Regions from separate parts of the Lysinibacillus sp. FSL W7-1291 genome, predicted to be linked through region 1. Evidence: riboswitches for the same ligand, from Rfam matches in the RefSeq annotation. Region 1 holds a riboswitch; the other holds the start of a gene.

The links. Region 1 has a riboswitch for cobalamin ahead of mmgD (citrate synthase). Riboswitches for the same ligand answer to the same signal wherever they lie in the genome.
Region 2: linked by a shared signal. The riboswitch ahead of cobT (nicotinate-nucleotide--dimethylbenzimidazole phosphoribosyltransferase) and the one ahead of mmgD (citrate synthase) in region 1 are both predicted to bind cobalamin.

The regions. Positions count from the first base shown of each region.
Region 1 is NZ_CP151994.1:2,290,545-2,300,669, reverse strand. It holds gene NST76_RS11220 (enoyl-CoA hydratase/isomerase family protein) at 1-496, opposite strand, end outside; gene NST76_RS11215 (enoyl-CoA hydratase-related protein) at 511-1,296, opposite strand; gene NST76_RS11210 (acyl-CoA dehydrogenase family protein) at 1,312-2,979, opposite strand; gene prpB (methylisocitrate lyase) at 3,024-3,938, opposite strand; gene prpD (2-methylcitrate dehydratase) at 4,113-5,546, opposite strand; gene mmgD (citrate synthase) at 5,645-6,766, opposite strand; cobalamin riboswitch at 6,959-7,154, opposite strand; gene NST76_RS11190 (NUDIX hydrolase) at 7,403-7,876, shown strand; gene NST76_RS11185 (hypothetical protein) at 7,932-8,213, opposite strand; gene NST76_RS11180 (hypothetical protein) at 8,223-8,609, opposite strand; gene NST76_RS11175 (DUF2089 domain-containing protein) at 8,623-8,988, opposite strand; gene NST76_RS11170 (dipeptide/oligopeptide/nickel ABC transporter ATP-binding protein) at 9,261-10,061, opposite strand; gene NST76_RS11165 (ABC transporter ATP-binding protein) at 10,072-10,125, opposite strand, start outside.
Region 2 is NZ_CP151994.1:1,187,248-1,197,372, forward strand. It holds gene glpK (glycerol kinase GlpK) at 1-220, shown strand, start outside; gene NST76_RS05525 (glycerol-3-phosphate dehydrogenase/oxidase) at 239-1,885, shown strand; gene NST76_RS05530 (alpha/beta hydrolase) at 1,889-2,806, shown strand; gene miaA (tRNA (adenosine(37)-N6)-dimethylallyltransferase MiaA) at 2,793-3,695, shown strand; gene hfq (RNA chaperone Hfq) at 3,793-4,023, shown strand; gene NST76_RS05545 (rhodanese-like domain-containing protein) at 4,120-4,422, shown strand; gene NST76_RS05550 (hypothetical protein) at 4,965-5,360, opposite strand; gene NST76_RS05555 (DMT family transporter) at 5,649-6,503, shown strand; cobalamin riboswitch at 6,576-6,752, shown strand; gene cobT (nicotinate-nucleotide--dimethylbenzimidazole phosphoribosyltransferase) at 6,846-7,901, shown strand; gene NST76_RS05565 (trimeric intracellular cation channel family protein) at 7,976-8,581, opposite strand; gene NST76_RS05570 (methionine gamma-lyase family protein) at 8,931-10,125, shown strand, end outside.

The sequences.
Region 1 (10,125 bases):
CTAAGTAATATCCTACATAGCCAGGCGCTTTATTTAGAAAATAGGCAGCTCCAACATCAGGAAAGAAGCCAATATTCATTTCTGGCATAGCCCATTTTGTTCGCTCTGTCACAATTCGGTGGCTAGCCCCATACGTTAAACCAACCCCACCTCCCATGACAATGCCATCAAGGCAAGCAATGATAGGCTTTGGGTAGTGATAGATTGCCTTATCTATTTGATATTCTTCCTCAAAAAAGATTTCGGCATTTTGGAAAGCTTCCTGACTGGAGCGAGCTTTATAGAGTGTTTTAATATCACCCCCAGCACAAAAGCCCTTTTCGCCAGCACCTCTTAGAATTATCAAGTGTATTTGATCATTCGCCTGCCATTCCTTTAGTTTCTCACCAATGGGCTTTAGCATTTCTATAGAAAGTGAGTTTAAAGCTTGAGGACGATTCAGCGTAATGCTTGCTGCGCCACCATCACTGACGGAAAATATTACTTCATTTGTCATAGTAGTTTCCTCCCTTACAAATGTTTAAAGTTGGGCTGTCTTTTGTCTATAAACGCTTGAACGCCTTCTCTAGCATCCGCTGTTAAAAATAACTCAGCAAAGCGTGTTCGTTCTAATTCCAGCCCTTTTTGGAGATGATCCTTCCCACCTTGAATTATACATTCAATTGTACGGGATACACTTGTCATACTTTTGCCCTCAACAAAAGACTGAGCAAGGGCTTTGGCAGTTGGCAGAAGCTCATCTGGCTCCGTCACCACTTGAATAATACCTAGTTGTAGTGCTTCGTCAGCACTTAATTGCTGGCTTGTTAAAATTAATTGTAGAGCCTTTGCTTGCGTTGTTATTCTGCTCAGTCGTTGAGTGCCTCCGAATGTCGGCAGTAAGCCAAGCTTTAATTCTGGTAAACCAACAATGGCATTACTTGAAGCAATCCTGAAATGACAGCCTAACGCTAGCTCCAGTCCTCCTCCAAGGGCTGGCCCATTAATAGCAGCAATAACAGGCTTTTTCATGGCTTCAATTTCATCACATAGCGCTTGGCCTGCCTCAGCCATTTGTAATGCTTTATCCTGTTGCCCAAAGGCAGCAACAAATTCCTTTATATCTGCTCCCGCAGCAAAAAATCGTCCAGAGCCCGTCACAATGATAGCTCTCGTCTCTTCATCCTCAGCTAATTCTTTAAAAATGACACGAAGATGTTCAATAGAAGCTGATGACAACGTATTTGCTGGTGGATGATTTAAATGAATAAGCGTGATGGCACCTTCTTTACTAACATTGGCAAATGTATCAACCATGATTTTCCCTCCTGTTTATGATAATGAACTGATCGATTTTGGATTGTTGATGATCCCTCTTGCAATCTCTCGCTTTTTCATAAAGAGATTCTGATGGAGCGGGATGTTTAAGCGCTGAATATGATCTAACCTTGTTTTTCGCTTTTGTTCATTTGTTTCAGCAGCACAAATAATGTCGATTGTCCTTTTTTCTATTTTACGATAGCCTTCCTGACAAAGAATATCTGTCATCAAATGCTTCATATTGTCACATGCGTTCTTTTCCGTCCGCAGTAAAGAAGCTTCCATAACATAAATATCTTTTGCTATATCAGCTAGCAGACGCATATATTCCTGCTCTTGCTCCAATTGAATCTGTGCGTCAGCAATGACAGCGATGGCTATTTGCATTAAGTACTTGGCAAGACGGATGTATTGCTGATTCTTTTCTGCTGGTTGATATGCTACTGGAGCATTTTCGGTAGATGTTGCTTGTGAATACTTCTTATATAGTAGCTTCGCCATTGTTAAACGGTTGATTTCATTTGTTCCTTCAAAAATACGGCTAATTCTAGCGTCACGATATAAGCGTTCAACCTCGTAGTCTTGCATATAGCCATAGCCACCATGGATTTGTACAGCTTCATCTACAATTTTCCCAAGCACTTCTGAGCAATTGACTTTATTGAGTGCGCATTCCAGAGCGAAATCAGCTATTTTTTGAACCATTGACTCTTTATCCGTAACTTCCATCGCATCATCTATTTCTCCTGCTGTCCTGTATGCAGCACTTTCCGCCCCATAGATGGAGGTTGCCATATCCGCAAGTTTTTCCTGTATCATGGTAAAATGAACGATTGGCTGGTGAAATTGCTTCCGTTCCCTACCATACGTTACAGCTAACTGAAGTGCCTGTTTGGAAGTGCCGATGTTGGAGAAAGCTAGCTTTAAGCGTGCCATGTTCAATATATTCATCGCTACTTTATGGCCTTTTCCAACCTCGCCAAGAACATTTTCCCTCGGCACGACAACATCCTGTAAAATAAGCGTAGCAGTCGAGGAGCCTTTAATGCCCATTTTCTCCTCTTCTTGTCCAATAGATACACCGCTAAATGTACGTTCTACAATGAATGCAGTCATGCCTTCACTCGTTTTCGCAAAAACAACAAAGAGATTTGCTAGCTGTGCATTGGTAATCCATTGCTTTTCACCATTTATTACCCATGCAGAGCCGTCCTCGTTTAAAATGGCATTTGTTTTGGGATGTAGTGCATCTGAGCCTGCGTCTGGCTCCGTCAGAGCGTAAGCGCCAATCCATTCACCTGAAGCTAGCTTTGGTAGGTATTTCAGCTTTTGGGACGCATCGCCAAAATAGACATAGGGCAATGTGCCGACTCCTGCGTGAATATTGTAAGATACACTGAATGAGCTGCCATAGCCCATCCTTTCTGCAACTAACCCGGAAATTTTTTTATTAAGTTCTAGCCCTCCATAGGCCTCGGGTATTTCGATGGCTAGTAAACCAAGATCACCAGCTTTTTGAAATAACCGACGAGTGATGTCATATTGATGCTGCTCAATAGCTGCCATATTAGTAGCGACATCTTGTTTGATGAACAGCTCTGCGGTTTTTGCTATGAGCCCTTCCTCCTCCTGAAAGTCCTCAGGTGTAAAAATGGTCATTTTGTTTTCTAATGTATCCATGCTAGTCCTCCTTGAAAGAAAGAGGAGAAAAGTAAACTTTTCTCCTACTTTATTTCCTCTTTAGGTAAGATGGTTTTCGCCAGTTCACTATCTAAATCTTCAAATTTGTAATAGGAAATGGTTTCATATAATTCACTTCTTGTTTGCATATCCTCAATAGCTTCTTTTTGAGTCCCTGTCTTTTTTATTAAGCCAAACACTTGCTCATAGGCTTTGGCTGCTACTCTCATCGATGTAACGGGATATATAACCATCGAATAGCCCATCTTTTCAAATTCCTTAGCTGTATAATACGGTGTTTGTCCAAATTCAGTCATATTGGCTAATAACGGAGCATCTAGCTCACTGGCAAAATGTTTAAATTCTTTTTCTGTTTGGAGAGCCTCTGGAAAAATGGCATCTGCCCCAGCTGCTACATAAGCTTTAGCTCTTAAAATAGCCTGCTCTAAACCTTCTACAGACCTTGCATCCGTGCGGGCAACAATTACTAACGTAGGAGCTATTTGTTTAATCATTTTTATTTTTTGTATCATTTCCTCTTGAGCAACGAGTGTTTTCCCATTCAAATGACCACATTTTTTGGGAAGATTTTGATCCTCTAGCTGTACAGCAGCTACTCCAGCCTCTACCATTTCACGAGCTGTGCGGGCAACATTTAAGACACCACCAAAGCCAGTATCGATATCCACTAGCAACGGTAAATTAGTCGCACGAATAATTTCGCTCGCACGCTGTGCAACTTCATTTGAATAAATCATGCCTAAATCAGGTAAGCCTCTACTGGCAGTGTAGGCAGCGCCAGAAAGATATAATGCCTCAAAGCCAACTTTTTTAGCCATTAAGCCAGCCATTGCATCATGAGCTCCTGGGATTTGTAAAATCGTTGAACGAGTAATGAGTGTTCGAAATTGTTCAGCCAATTGTTTTTGTGCTATTGCTTCATTTACAATCCACGCCATCTATAAAAACCTCCTAATAATCAATGATGCCTCGGCATATTTACGTCCGAAAGCGGCTGTGATGCAGGTCAGTTAGCCGTTATCTCAAGGATGGGAGGATTTTAGGCTAACATCCTTTATTAACTCCTTCCCGATTCGTGACATTCGCCAGAGGCTTTAATTTCCTGAAAGAAGTTAAACAAATAAATTAACGAATTCATGAACAGCACTATTTTCAAGAAGTGCTTGATCAGCACAAACTTCATTAATCTTGCTGTGTTGTTTTTGAGAATAATGGGTGCTAATGTTTTGCTGGAACTTATCGATGATTTGAGGGAATGCTTCCTCACGACGGAAACGGTGTCCTAAAGGATATTCACATTCAATAAGCTCAGATGATGTGCCATCTTTGTAATAAACTTGAACAGCATTGGCAATCGAACGTTTCTCAGGATCTAGGTAATCAATTGTATATTGGGGTTTTTCCACAACCACCATTTTATTTCTTAAATTATCGATACGTGGATCTGCAGCCACTTCATCTTCATAGTGGTCTGCTGTAATATCACCATAGATAAGCCCTATTGCTGTAATGTATTGAAGACAGTGATCACGATCAGCTGGGTTATTAAGAGGTCCTTCCTTATCGATAATTCGTATAGCGGATTCATGGGTCGTAATTTGAATGCGTTCAATGTCCTGTAAACGATTTTTCACTTCATTGTGTAAATGAACGGCACATTCGGCAGCTGTTTGTGCATGGAATTCAGCTGGATAAGAAACTTTAAATAGAACATTTTCCATCACATAAGATGCTAGTGGTCTAGCAAGCTTTAATTCTTGCTTATTAAAGAGAACATCTTGGAAGCCCCAGCCAGGTGCAGATAAGGCCGTTGCATAGCCCATTTCGCCTTTCACAGCCATCATGGCTAAGTGTACTGCCCTGCTTGTTGCATCACCAGCAGCCCATGATTTTCTAGAACCCGTATTCGGTGCATGGCGATATGTTCGTAGGCTCGAATTATCAATCCAAGCATTTGATAAGGCGTTGACAATTTCCTGATGAGTGCCACCTAATGCCTTTGTCACAACAGCTGTTGTCGCAATTTTGACAAACAGTACATGGTCTAACCCAACACGATTTAAGCTATTTTCTAATGCGAGAATACCTTGTATTTCATGGGCCTGTATCATCATTTCTAATACGTCTTTCATTTTAAGTGGCTCTTTCCCTTCAGCAACACGCACGCGACTCAAATAATCAGCCACAGCTAATATGCCCCCTAAATTATCAGAAGGGTGTCCCCATTCAGCCGCAAGCCAAGTGTCGTTGTAATCCAGCCAACGAATCATACAACCGATATTAAAGGCACCTTTTACAGGATCAAGAACATAGGAAGTGCCTGGAACTCGTGTACCATTGGGAACGACTGTGCCTGGTACTACTGGGCCAAGAAGTTTCGTGCATTCAGGATATTGTAAGGCCAAAATGCCACACCCTAATGTATCTAATAATACATAGCGTGCCGTTTCGTATGCTTCTTCACTTGTAATAGTTGTATTGACTACGTAATCCGCAATATCTGTAAGTAATTGATCTGTCTTAGATATGTCATTTGTTTTAATCATCTATATCTTCCTTTCAAGGCATGAATTTGATATACTAGTATGCTGATAGGCATTGGTCAGAATGCCCATCAGCTCTATGGCGAGTTGTTAAAACTTGATTATACCGACAATTCTTCAAGGTTATGACGCTCGCCAATATAATGGACACGAGGTCTAAATAATCGGTTATTGTCATGCTGCTCAATGACGTGAGCACATAAGCCAATCGTTCGTGAGCCAAAAAAGATAGGTGTATAGATTTCAATTGGCAAGCCAAGCATGTAGTATACTGGTGCTGCATAATAATCTAAATTTGGGTACAAGCTCTTTTCTTGTGCCATCACCTTCTCACCAGCTTCACACATGTGATATAAGCGATCATCCCCTTGTGCCAAACATAATTTATGCAAAGCCTCTTTCATAATCTGTGCTCTTGGGTCCATCTTTTTCATATAAACACGGTGACCAAAGCCCATAATTTTTTCTTTATTTTGCAGTTTATTTTTCAGCAAGGCTTCAAAGCCTGCTACTGTTTTGGCTTCTAGAAGCATGTACATGACTGCCTCGTTGGCCCCTCCATGTAAATTTCCTTTCAATGATGCGACAGCTCCAGTTAAAGCACCGTACAAATCAGATTGTGTAGAGGCAATAACACGAGCTGTAAACGTCGAATTTGGCATCTCATGCTCACTATATAAAACGAGAGACTGATCAAAAATTTCTTCTTCTAACGCCGTTGGTTTTCTACCAGTAATCATGTAATAAAAATTGGCGCTATAGGAAAGCTGACTATCTGGCTCCACAACATCTTGTCCGTTTAAGACACGATAGCTATTGGCTACGATGTTAGGCATACCGCCTAAAAGTCTATAAGCTCGCGTCAAGTTCATTTCAGTAGAACGATCATTGATGTGCTGATCAAAGCCTGCTAAAACAGAAATTCCAGTTCTCAGTCCATCCATCGCATGTGTTTCATTAGGCAAGAGCTTGAAGATTTGGAATATCTCTTGTGGAACCTGATAATGTGCTTTTAATTTGTCCTGTAAGTCAGCCTGTTGCTCGGCAGTAGAAATTTCGCCATGCAGTAGTAGGTAGACAATGTCTAAATACGAATATCTTTGTGATAATTCAATCAAGTCGTAGCCTCGAATAACAATTTGACTTCCTACAGTGTCTAAAAAAGATAATTTTGTTTCAGCAGCAATGACCCCATCAAGACCTGGTGAATAAGTTAACTCCATTCAATGACAGCCCCTTTGTTTAATTATTCTTGTAAGCGTTACCATTCCAACACGAAAGAACAACAAAAAAACAACTTCTACCCCTTTTTAGAAGTTGTTAATCTACAAAAGCATGACAGACCAAATAACAGTGAATTTACAGGAATTCACAAAAATCATGCAGTAGCTAACACCTCCCTATCCTCGTAGGTCAATTGATGCTTATTTTGTGGCAGGTCTCCTGACTTATAATCAACACTTCAATAACACCTTCCCATTTTGACAAACAAAACAGTGGCCTTGTTATCGAGCTCCTAAATACAGTTGCGGGACAGTGTTGGACTCTCACCAACTTCCCTTTTAATCAAATGGAATGAACCCCATTTGAACCACCAAAATTTAGCATATTCAATTTGTCTATTTACCTTAACATAGAGTTTTCAAAACAATCAATATAGGTAAAATTCAGAAAAGACTGATTATAAAAAGCTATTTTTCATTTTTGATTGACTATTCTGCATTTTTGAGCATTATTTTGTACAAAAAAAGATTGTTCATCTATACCCATAACTCCATTTTCAAGGGTTATAAGTAAAATAGAGGTCTTTATAATAAGAAAGGCGAATAGTTTTTTTATAATATAGAGGAGGAGCACATATGGGCTATATTTCAGAATTAAGGAAACACATCGGTAGTAGACCGATTATCAGTATCGGGGCGACAATTCTTGTAGTCAACGATGACAAGAAAATTCTCTTTCAACATCGTTCAGATACGTTGGATTGGGGATTACCTGGTGGCTCAATGGAACTGAATGAAACTGCTACCCGTGAACTTCATGAAGAAACAGGACTGGTAGCGAATGAATTGGACTTGATTGGTGTTTTTTCAGGGCCAAATTATTATTTTCAATATCCAAATGGGGATGAAATCTATACAGTTATTCATCTTTATAGTGCGAAAAATGTCAGTGGTGTATTAGAGATGAGGGATGGTGAGAGTTTGAATCTTACCTATTTCAGTAAAAATGAGCTACCAGATCATCTTGAGAAAAGAACAAAAACACTCTTAGACAATCTAGAGGACAAATTGTGGAATTTAGATAGTTCTTTTGCAAAGAATTCTCTTTAAATAACAAAGAGCATGCTTTTTATGAAAACATGCTCCCATCTTAACTATTAGGTTATTACAGTCTAACCTTAACCTCTGTACCGTCTTGTGCCTTGACATCTACTAGCACGAGCCCTTTATAATTTTGTAGTTCCTTGATAATAGGCTTGAGCATTTCTTTGTCAATGAATGGAAAGGAAAAGTCGATTTTTTTTCTGTCGAAGTATGCCTTTGTCCATTTGTTGACACTTTGCTGAATCCATTTTGAAGTCAAAATGGAAAGAACAATGGTTAGCACAGCATATGGAACAGGAACGGTAAAACGAACGTCTTTTGCTTTCACTTTTACATGCATCATAAGTCGCCTCTACTCAATGAAAACTGAAACGGTATCTCCGTTTGCCGATTTTATGTCCACAATTTGTCCATCTAATTCATTTTCGATGGCTTCAAGAAGAAGATTGATATCGATATCTTTCACGTATTTTTCCGATTGCGGAATACTCGCAGCGATACTGTGTCCAGCCATTAACACAGCCTTGACAAGTTTTATAGGCAAATTCACAGTGACATTATCATTTTCAGTGGACACCACACGAACCTTTAACGTTTTATCTAAATACTTCGTTTTTTCCAGAAATTTATTACCTGACTCCTCTTTCTCTTGTAACACTTGAATCAGCTCTGACCCTTTATCAGCATCAATTTTTCCCTCTTGAATCATGGTTAACACTTTAGTAATTTCCTCTTTCATGTAGCATTCCTCCCTATTCGTCTTTTAAGAGTTTTATGGCCTCATCAGTTGTGATTTCGCCATTTTCCAACATGCTTACAATTTTTTTCTCGTCTACTTCATTTTTCTTCTTTTGGACATAGCCAAGGGATGAGATAATGTCATTTAGCTTGCCTCGCACAGTTGGGTACGAAATGCCCAGTTCCTTTTCTACTTCCTTAATATTCCCTCGACATGTTAAAAATACTTCCACAAAATGAAGCTGATCCTGTGATAAGGATGCTAGCTTCGACAATTCAAACTCATTTTCAATCGTCGTTTGACAATGAGAACACTGTAACTTCGTAATTTTCAATGTTTTACTGCAGACAGGACAATTTGTGATTACTTGATAAGCCATAGTGAACTCCTTCCTTTAAGTTAAATTGATTATATACCAAATAATTTAAAAAAGTAAATAATAAAATTAATTTATTAAATGAAAATATCAATAAAGTTAATTACCTGATTAATATTATTAATAAAAAGAAAAACACCATTCTAATGCAAAATGGCGTTTCTTTAATAGATGACTCTTACTAATGTTTGGAGCAAATGAGGTAATCCAACTGGCCTCTATCATTACCAGCCCATACCTCCATGCCCATTGTATACGTGTTTTCTATATTATGATCATTTCGTTTTATGTTTTCTTTCTCGCGGGTGTGAAGGCAAAATAGCATGATATAATTGTTGTGAAGCAGGATGCTCATATGCTCCATCCTTGCCAATCTCCTCCACTAGCCGACCATGCTGCATGACAAGGATACGGTCTGACATAAAACGTGTTGCCTGTAAATCATGCGAAATGAAAATGTAAGCAAGCTGTCGCTCTTTTTGAAGTGTTTGTAGTAATTGTATAATCTTTTTTTGTAAAATCATATCAAGACTGCTAATCGCTTCATCTAAGACAATTAATTTTGGCTTTAGCGCAAGAGCTCTAGCGATGTTGACTCGTTGCTGTTGCCCCCCACTAAGCTGCGAAGGATAGTTTTGAGCCATTGCCCTCTCTAACTCTACACAGTCTAGTAATTCCCTTACTTTATGTTGTCGCTCTGTTTTGCTAAAATGCTCGAAATTCAGAAACGGTTCTTCGAGTATTTCAAAAATCGTCTGCTTCGGATTAAATGAATGATAGCTATTTTGAAAAACTGCCTGTAAATCTCTACGTATTCTTTTTTTATGCTTGCTTGGTGCTTCGTATAAATTGACACCTTGAAAGAGCAACTCCCCGTTTGTTGGTCGTTCGATTCCTAAAATAATACGACCTAATGTGCTTTTTCCTGAACCACTTTGACCGACTATTCCTAGACATTCCCCCTCCTGAAGTGAGAATGACACCTTCTGTAATACGGGAACTTCCTGCTTACGCTGGAATAGAAATGGTCTTTGAGCGTAATGCATATCAATATTTTTCACGTCTAGCAGCGTCATTTTTTCACCTCTAAAATAGCATTCTTGCTTGTAATAGTTTCTTTGTATAGGCATGCTGAGGTGC
Region 2 (10,125 bases), 1.1 Mb from region 1:
ACAGCTACAAGTTGAGCTAGCACAGCTTAATGAATCAACAGCACTAGGTGCAGCCTATTTAGCAGGTCTTGCCACAAACTTTTGGCCAAACCAAGAGACCTTATCTGCATTATGGATGAGTGGCCAAACCTACCAACCACAAATGGAGGACGAGCAAGCCACAGCTCTTTATACTGGCTGGCAAAAGGCTGTAGAGGCCACACGAATTTTTAAATCATAGCTATTGGGGGAGAAAGGTATGTTTTCATTTGAGCATCGTCCAAAAATTTTATATTATCTAGAGCACTATAGCTTTGACGTATTAGTCATTGGTGGTGGTATTACAGGTGCAGGAATTGCATTAGATGCCGCATCAAGAGGCCTTTCTGTCGCATTAATTGACATGCAGGATTTTTCAGCTGGTACGTCGAGCCGTTCAACCAAGCTGATTCACGGTGGCCTACGTTATTTAAAGCAATTTGATGTGGGTGTCGTAGCGGAAGTGGGGCGTGAACGTGAAATCGTTTATGATAATGCGGTTCATGTCACAACGCCTGAAAAAATGCTATTACCTTTATATAAGAAGGGCTCACTTAGTCCGTTTACAACATCTATAGCATTAAAGGTTTATGACCGCTTGGCGGGTGTCAAAAAACATGAACGTAGAACAATGTTAAACGTCCAAGAAACCCTAGCATTAGAACCTTTACTTAATGAAGATGGACTTGTGGGTGGAGGGTATTATGTTGAATATCGTACGGATGATGCACGTCTGACGATTGAAGTATTGAAAAAGGCTGCAGAATATGGAGCATTGTGTCTCAATTATGCAGAGATGACGGAATTTATCTACAAAAAGAAAAAGCTTGTTGGCATTAAAGTGAAGGATCATGTTACGGGAACAATACTCGATGTACATGCAGCACAAATTGTCAATGCTACAGGCCCTTGGGTAGATGACGTACGACACAAGGATAAAGTAACAGATAACAAGCAATTACGTCTGACAAAAGGCGTTCATATTGTCCTCAACCAAAAGGATTTTCCACTGAAGCAAGCTGTTTATTTTGATATTCCTGATGGACGTATGGCTTTTGCAATTCCGCGAGATGACAAAACCTATATAGGGACAACGGATACAGTCTTTGAGGGAAATCTTGTACACCCTGTTGCTACACAGCAAGATGTAGATTATTTAATTGAGGCTGCTAAAAAAGTCTTTCCAACTGCTACTATTACAAGAGAAACGATTGAATCATCCTGGGCAGGAGTACGCCCGCTCATTTATGAAAAAGGAAAGGACCCTTCTGAAATTTCAAGGAAAGATGAAATATGGACAGCGCCAAGTGGTTTAATGACAATCGCTGGCGGTAAGCTCACAGGCTATCGTCAAATGGCTGAAACAATTGTCGATAAAATTGTAAAAGCTCGTCGCTATAAGCATGCAAGTGCTTGTTTAACACGTGAGCTCTCACTGTCTGGTGCAAAAGGAATCAACGCGATTAATTTCCCTGACTATATGGCTTATAAAGCACGAGAAGGTGTACAATACGGCTTAAATTATGATGAAGCCAAACAGCTTGTACAAAAGTATGGCACAAATGTAGATGGATTATTTAATCGTGTTAAATTTTTACATGAACATGGCAGTACAATGCCTCTAGCTTTACACGCTATGCTACTGTATGGCATGGAAGAGGAAATGGTCTATACACCGAGCGACTTCTTTATTCGTCGTACAGGCTTGCTTTACTTTGATATTGAGGCCGTCAAGCTTTATAAGCAGCAAGTAATTCAAGTGATGCAACAACACTTGAATTATACGGAGGAACAGAAACACAAGTATATGGCTGAATTAGAGCAAGCCATTAAGGATGCAACAAATTTTGTGAAAAAAGGGGAGTAAGGGATGGAGCGTTATATTCAAATGTCGGATGGACATTTTGTCTTTACTCGAACATTGGAGCCCACAACGCCATGTATTGGTCATATTCACATTTTGCATGGTATGGCAGAGCACAGTGGTCGCTATTTAACATTTGCTAAAACACTCAATACGGCAGGCTATGTAGTGACGATGCACGATCATCGTGGTCACGGTGAAACGGCAGCCTATAATGGCACGTTAGGTTTTTTTGCTGAAAAGAACGGCTTTGAGCGTGTGGTAAAAGATGCCCATGAAGTGGTCACGCAATTACATGCGCCTTACGCAAATGTACCATTCATTATTTTTGGTCATAGTATGGGGTCATTCATTACTAGACGATATATTCAACTGTATGGTGAACAAGTAGACAATGTTATTCTCTGTGGTACGGGAAATGTGACAGCCCTGCATGCTGTTGGAAATATCGTAGCCAAGGTATTAGCTAAGGGGCTAGGGAAAGAAACTGAAAGTAAGTTGCTAAATCAATTGAGTTTTGGTAGCTTTAATAAACAGTTTCCAAATCCAAAGACGGCCTATGACTGGCTATGTTCTGTCCAACAAGAGGTGCAGAAGTATATAGATGACCCATATTGTGGCTTTATTCCAACCAATCAATTTTTTGTCGATTTAACAACAGGCTTTGCAACACTTAATCGTAAAAAAGAATTAGCAAAAATGAGAAAAAATCTTCCTATTCTCTTGATAAGCGGAAGTAAAGACCCGGTTGGCGAACAGGGGCTGGGCGTTTACACAGTTGCTGAACAATTGGCAACAGTAGGAGTAAAAGATGTAACGGTTTATTTATTTGAGGACAAACGGCATGAAATTTTAAATGAAGACAATCAAGAAGCGGTCTTTCAAGTATTATTACGGTGGTTAGAAAAATATGATAGAAACTAAATTACAGCAGGCAGAGGTCGTAGCGATTGTAGGACCAACTGCCTCTGGTAAAACAGCTTTAAGCATTGAACTGGCGAAAAAATATAACGGTGAAGTCATTAATGGCGACTCCATGCAAATTTATAAAGGACTCGATATTGGGACTGCTAAAATTAAGGAAGAAGAGATGGAGGGCGTACCACACCATCTACTCAGTTTTTTAGAGCCGACAGAATCTTTTTCAGTAGCGGATTATCAAAAATTAGTCCGAGCAAAAATTGCAGAAATCCAATCTCGACAAAAATTACCCATTATAGTAGGTGGCTCAGGCTTATATGTACAAGCGGTCCTCTATGATTTCCAATTTACTGATGAGAAAGTTGATGAGGAAGCACGAAAAGCCTACTATGATGAATTAGCAAAGCTTGGCCCTGAGGCAATGCATGATAAATTAAAACAACTAGACCCTCAAACAGCGGAGACGATTCATCCAAACAATACGCGTCGTGTCATTCGTGCATTAGAAATGCTGGAATTAAGCGGTGTATCCAAAGCAGCTGAAGCACAAAACCGAGGGGAAGTACCTCTCTATAAGCATGTCATTTTGGGGTTAGGTCAAAATATGACCCGTGAAGTGCTTTATGACCGCATTAACCGTCGTGTTGATTTAATGATGGACAATGGCCTTTTAGAAGAAGTCAAAGGTTTATGGCAGCAAAATATTCGAAATGTGCAGTCCATACAAGCAATTGGCTATAAGGAATTGTATGATTATTTGGATGACAAATGTACCCTCGAAGAAGCTATTGATAGCTTAAAACAAAATTCACGCCGCTATGCAAAAAGACAACTTACCTATTTTCGCAATAAAATGGATGTCCATTTTATTACGACGGATGAACAATTATAATAATTAAGAAAAATTTCTAAAAATTACTAATTGATAAATTGGTAGAACATGCTACTATAGGAGTGAAGAGGTAGAAAGTTAGTGGGGAGGCTATTTGATGAAATCAATCAACTTGCAAGATACGTTCTTGAACCAACTACGTAAAAACAGTGTTTTTGTAACTGTATTTCTGTTAAATGGATTTCAGTTAAAAGGGACTGTGAAATCATATGACAATTTTACAGTTTTATTAATGGATGCTGAAAATAAGCAGCACCTAATCTACAAGCACGCCATTTCTACATTCGTTCCAGCAAAACAAATAGAGTTTTTAGAGACAGAAGGATAAAAAATTGTTAAACAGCTTGTGTTCACCACACTGGCTGTTTTTTTTGTTACAAGCTATAATGTAAGTGGAATTTGAAATTTTGGAGGAAAAAAGTTCATGAAATCAATGGAAACAACACAATTACTAGAACGATTAGATGCAAATGAGGACCTATATATTATTGATGTACGTGAAGAGGATGAAGTAGCACACGGCATGATTCCTGGTGCCAAGCACATTGCCCTTGGGACAATCCCGGAACGTTTAGAGGAATTAGACGTAGAAAAGCCATATATTGTTGTTTGTAAGGCTGGTGCTCGTTCTGCTAATGCATGTGCTTATTTAGAAGCGCAAGGATTTGATGTAACAAATCTTGAAGGCGGCATGCTAGCTTACGATGGAGAATTAGAATTTAAATAAATGACATAATGAAAAATAAAACCATCCATAGCATTTTTGTGACAGGTGAAAATGGATTTCCGTTGCAGGCTACTTGCTTTCCTGGTAGCGAGCGCCGAGCCGCTTCCTCTGCTACCGCTCCGTTTAGAGGCTCGCCTGTCTCACTATCCCACGGGAGTCAAGTAGCCTTCCATTCCAATGCATAAAAATGGTACCTTTTTAGCAAAGGTGTTCACTACTCTTTATGGAGGGGTGTTGTTACTTACCACTTCTTCACATTGAAAATAAAGGGCTATCCTTTCTCTCATCAGACAAATAATGGGCTATTTTGTTCACTACGGTTCGTATGAAAGAGAAGGAAAAGCCACTTTTACATATGGTTGATTGGAGTGGAGCCTGTGTCACTCCTAGGGGATTTAGCGTCACAGAGGGGACCTTGGAGCGAACGCAGTGAGTGAAGCGGCTCATCATCGGACGCCCCCTGAAAGGACGCTGGAACGGAAATCAACCTCTCGCTTTTCAAAGTGGCTGTTTCTATCATTGACATCACCTTTTTTATATACTTATTTTCGGAGTGTGTTCATGATGAGGCTGAAATTTTTTTCAAAGTTAATATACGGATTCACATTTTTTTGCCCACGAACCTTTAAAGCATAACTGGAAAAATTTAAACCAGCACCATATATTTGTAAAGCACCATTCGCAAGATCCCCCTTTTGAAGAAGTTCAAGACCATCTTTTAAGAAATTTTCACTCTCATCGAAGTGACATTCCGTCATGTATTTATCCCCGCTATAATATAACTTCAAATTTTCGATGATTATATTCGCTGTTTCGTTACTTATACTAGCATCGACATTCATTAATAACTGATTGATTGGTTTCACTAACTGAGCGTAGTGACTATCATAATTTTCACAAGTCTCCGCAATGGCATTTCTCAATTCTCTTGCATTCATCCTAACTCCTCCTCAAAGAAAATTTATGACCTACCTTACATTGTACATACTCATAATAGTATGAAGGGATTAGTGATCCCTTTCTTTATAAAACTTACTCTTTAATTTTCAGAAATATGTTACAATTAAGTAGGTGAAGGAGGGATTTTGTATGTTTCGTTCAATAGCACCCCCAACAATGTCTTTACAGTAGAATCTACTGTTTAGGCATACAATAACAGTTTGCTCATTTTCAATAGATTCTACTGTATAGGTTAATACTTTATACGTAGAAAGTAGGAATTTGTAATGAGCGGAAAATTAGCATTTGTATTATCCATGATTATTTTTGGAGCAGTTGGTGTTTTTGCCAAGTATATTCCGTTAACTTCAAGTGAAATTGCTTTTTGGATGAGTTTAATAGGTGCTTGTTTTTTAGTAGTGATTTTTATTTATAAAAAGGGGAATTTTTCGAAATTAGAGATTATAAAAAATAAGTGGAAATTAATACTTTCTAGTATCGCCTTGTGTGGGAACTGGATTTTTTTATTTCAGGCTTATAAAGCAACAACGATTGCCAATGCTGCATTGAGTTATTATTTTGCACCAGTACTCGTTATCTGCTTATCTCCAATTATTTTAAAAGAGAAGCTAGTTGGCAGAAAAATAATGTATGTCTGTGTGGCTCTTATCGGACTATATTTGATTGTCCAAAGTCAAGGCACTGGGGACAGTGAGCATTTTATAGGCATTGTCTACGGTCTTATCGCGGCATGCTTTTACACAGCGCTAACATTGACAAATAAATTTATATGCGGCTTAAAGGAACCAGAAAATACAATGATTCAACTTTCTTTAGCAGCATTTTTCCTTAGCTTCTATCTACTTGGAACTACAGGATTTCAGGTCATGAAAATCAGTTTTGAGTCAGTCCTATTCTTAATTACATTAGGCATTGTCCATGCAGGGGTTGGATTTTTATTGTTCTTTTTAGGCATGTCACAGTTAAAAGGACAAAGTATAGCCATTCTTAGCTATATTGATCCACTGACATCATTAGTAATTTCCACGATGATTATAGGTGAAAAAATGACGCTTCTACAAATAATAGGAGCGGTCCTATTATTAGGCTCAACATTGCTAAGCGAAATAGAAAAAGAATAGGTAACCGAAGAAATGGTACAAGGCGAGTATTCTAATATTGACAGAAAAAATACGCTGTCGTAGATTATAAATAGTTTAATAAAAGCATTAGGTGCCCAATAGGGAGAATAGGGAATAAAGTGAAAAACTTTAGCGGACCCGCCACTGTATAAGGGAGTGTCATCGTAAATGCCACTAGCGAATCGCTGGGAAGGCACGATGATATGTTGAGCTTGAGCCAGGAGACCTGCCTACTTGCTTCGGAAGTATATAGATGATGGAAAAGTCTGTAGTTTATTTGTCATGACAATAAACTACAGACTTTTTATTTTGTCTTCATGTAGAACGAGAGGAGAAACAATAATGCAATTATTACAAGACACGATTCAAAATATCCAAGAGGCTGATATGAATAGTATGGACCAAGCTAGAAAGCGAATTGATGCGCTTTGTAAGCCCCCAGGTAGCTTGGGGAAACTAGAATCACTTGCCGTACAGCTTTCAGGCATAACAGGACAATTATATCCAATGGTCGATAAAAAAGTGATGATTGTCTGTGCAGCAGATCATGGCGTTTGTGAGGAAGGCATAACAACGAATCCACAAGATGTTACGGTCTTTCAAACATTAAATTTTCCTAAGGGAGGTACAGGCGTTTGTGCGATTGCGGGCATTACCAATGCAAAGGTAGTAACAGTAGATGTTGGGGTAAAAGAAGATATTCCGCTTGATGCAGGTGTTATCATTCATAAAATTAAACATGGCACAGATAACATGGCACAGGGCCCTGCTATGTCAAGAGAAGAGGCTATTCAATCCATTGAAGTGGGGATTCATGTGGCAACAGATGAAATCACAAAAGGAGCCAACCTACTTGGAACAGGTGAAATGGGCATTGGTAATACAACGCCGAGCACTGCCATATTAGCTGCTTTGACTGGCTATGACCCTATTGAAATAACAGGGTTTGGCGCAGGAGTTGGTCAAGGAGGGATTGCTCATAAAGCAGCAGTAATTGAAAAAGCAATTACTCTCAACAACCCCAATCCTAACGATATCATTGATGTTCTAGCTAAAGTTGGAGGGCTAGAGATAGGGGCTATGGCTGGTATCATGCTGGCTGCCGCAAGTCACCGAAAACCTGTTATTATTGATGGTTTTATTTCGACTATTGCTGCGCTTATTGCTTATCAAATTGAACCGAAAGTAAAAGACTTTATCATACCTTCCCATGCTTCAGAGGAACCAGGGGCTAAAATTGCCGCATCATTACTTGGTGTAGAGCCAATGCTGCATATGAACATGCGATTAGGCGAAGGCTCTGGTGCTGCTCTAGCCTTTCCTCTTTTAGATGCCGCTTGTTCTATGATGAAAAATATGGTGACATTAGAAGAAGCCATGAATCTTTTGGCTAAATAGTTACTGAATAACAAATAAGCGCAAATAGTTAATGAACTCTTTGCGCTTATTCATTTTTTTATCAATTACAGTATCTATGCCCGATTCAACTTACGCAAAGGCAAACGCCACTTCATCATATAGGAAAGAATGCGTAATGCTGTAATCACTGCAAATAATACATAAAGGAAAATGTCTCCAGTCAAAACTTCAAATCCGATAACAAGCCCTGCGAGAGCAGCCCAAACACCATAGACTTCATCACGGAGAACTAGCGGCTTCCGTCTAGCTAATAAATCTCGCACAATACCACCACCTGAACCTGTTAAAACAGCAGCTACAACGACTGCGCTAATTGGCATATCTAGCTTCACTGCATAGAGTGCACCTTGAATAGCGAATGCGGATAAGCCAATGGCATCTGTGAAGTTGCCCCAACGATGCCAATGCTGAATCAGATGATGCGGGAAGATAAAAAATATCGTAATCGCAGCTAGTGCAATTTGAAACATCATATCCTGTCCCCATAAGGTTGTGACAGGCAGTCCGATGAGTAAATTTCGAATAGCTCCTCCACCAAAAGCAGTGACAATACCGAGTATATATACACCGAATAAATCGTATTCTTCTTCCATGGCAATGATTGCCCCAGAAATAGCAAAGGCAATTGTTCCAATAATACTAAAAACCTCCCAAGCCATCCCTTTCACCCCTTCTATCAATAAATGAACTTCTTTTTTAAAAGTTAAAAGACTTTTTTTGACGTAACAGAATCTATGAATTTAATAGCCAAAATCAGTCATTACATACGCTTCTTGAAGTAAGTCCGCACATTAGCTTAGCGTAAAATTCGCTTAGAAACAATAGGCAAGTTTTGCAGGGGTTCATACAAATTGATAAGATGTTATTGAAATAAAGAAAAACATTCGTCAAAAGCGTTGATATACCAGTAGTTATTTAGGGAATTCTAGAATGAGTGAAGTCAATTTAGAGAGTCGATAGATCTTACTGATTGAAATGCGGGACAATTGTGAAATGGAGAAGAAAAGAATGACGTTTACATCTAATTTATCAGCACAAACGCTATCCTTAGCGTCAAAAATAGAGGAGCAAGTTCGACCCTATCATGCAAAGGTAGAAGAAATGGCGTTTTATAATCAACAGAAGGTGCTAGCAGCATTTCGCAAGCATCAAGTAAGTGACTATCATTTACATCCATCCAATGGCTATGGCTATGACGATGAGGGACGCGATAATTTAGAGCGTGTTTATGCGGAAGTTTTTGGGGCGGAGGCTGCCATTGTACGACCACAAATTATTTCAGGAACACATGCAATCACGCTTAGTCTATTCGGTGTCCTTCGTCCTGGTGATGAGCTGCTTTATATTTCTGGTCAGCCATATGACACATTGCAATCCATTGTCGATGGTGGTAACAAAGATACCGGTTCACTGAAAGATTATAAAATAGGCTATCGACATGTGGATTTAGTGGAAAATAAAGCAATTGATTGGGTAGGTGTAGAAGCAGCCATTACTACGCAAACAAAAATGATTGCCATTCAACGTTCGAAAGGCTATGCGACACGTCCATCCTTTACGATTGCAGAAATTGCTGATATGTGCGCAAAGGTGCGCAAATTAGCCCCACATGCCGTTATTTTTGTAGATAACTGCTATGGTGAGTTCGTAGAGGCGAAGGAACCAACAGAGGTTGGTGCTGATTTAATGGCAGGCTCACTCATTAAAAACCCTGGTGGAGGATTGGCGAAAATTGGTGGCTATATTGCTGGCCGTGCAGATTTAGTAGAGAAATGTGCGTATCGTATGACATCTCCAGGTATTGGGGCAGAGGCAGGGGCAACATTAAATACATTAGGAGATTTTTATCAAGGATTTTTCCTAGCCCCACATGTCGTATCACAAGCCTTAAAAGGTGCGATCTTTACAGCAGCTATGCTGGAGGAAATCGGAATGAGCACTTCTCCAAGCTATGATGCAAATCGTACGGATTTAATCCAATCCGTTTCCTTCCAAACTGCACAGCAGATGATTGCCTTCTGTCGTGAAATACAAGCCAATTCTCCAATAAATGCCCATTATGCTCCAGAACCAGCTTATATGCCTGGTTATGAAGATGATGTCATTATGGCTGCGGGAACATTTATTCAAGGCTCCAGCATTGAGCTGACAGCAGATGGTCCAATCCGTCCACCATATACAGCCTTTATCCAGGGTGGACTAA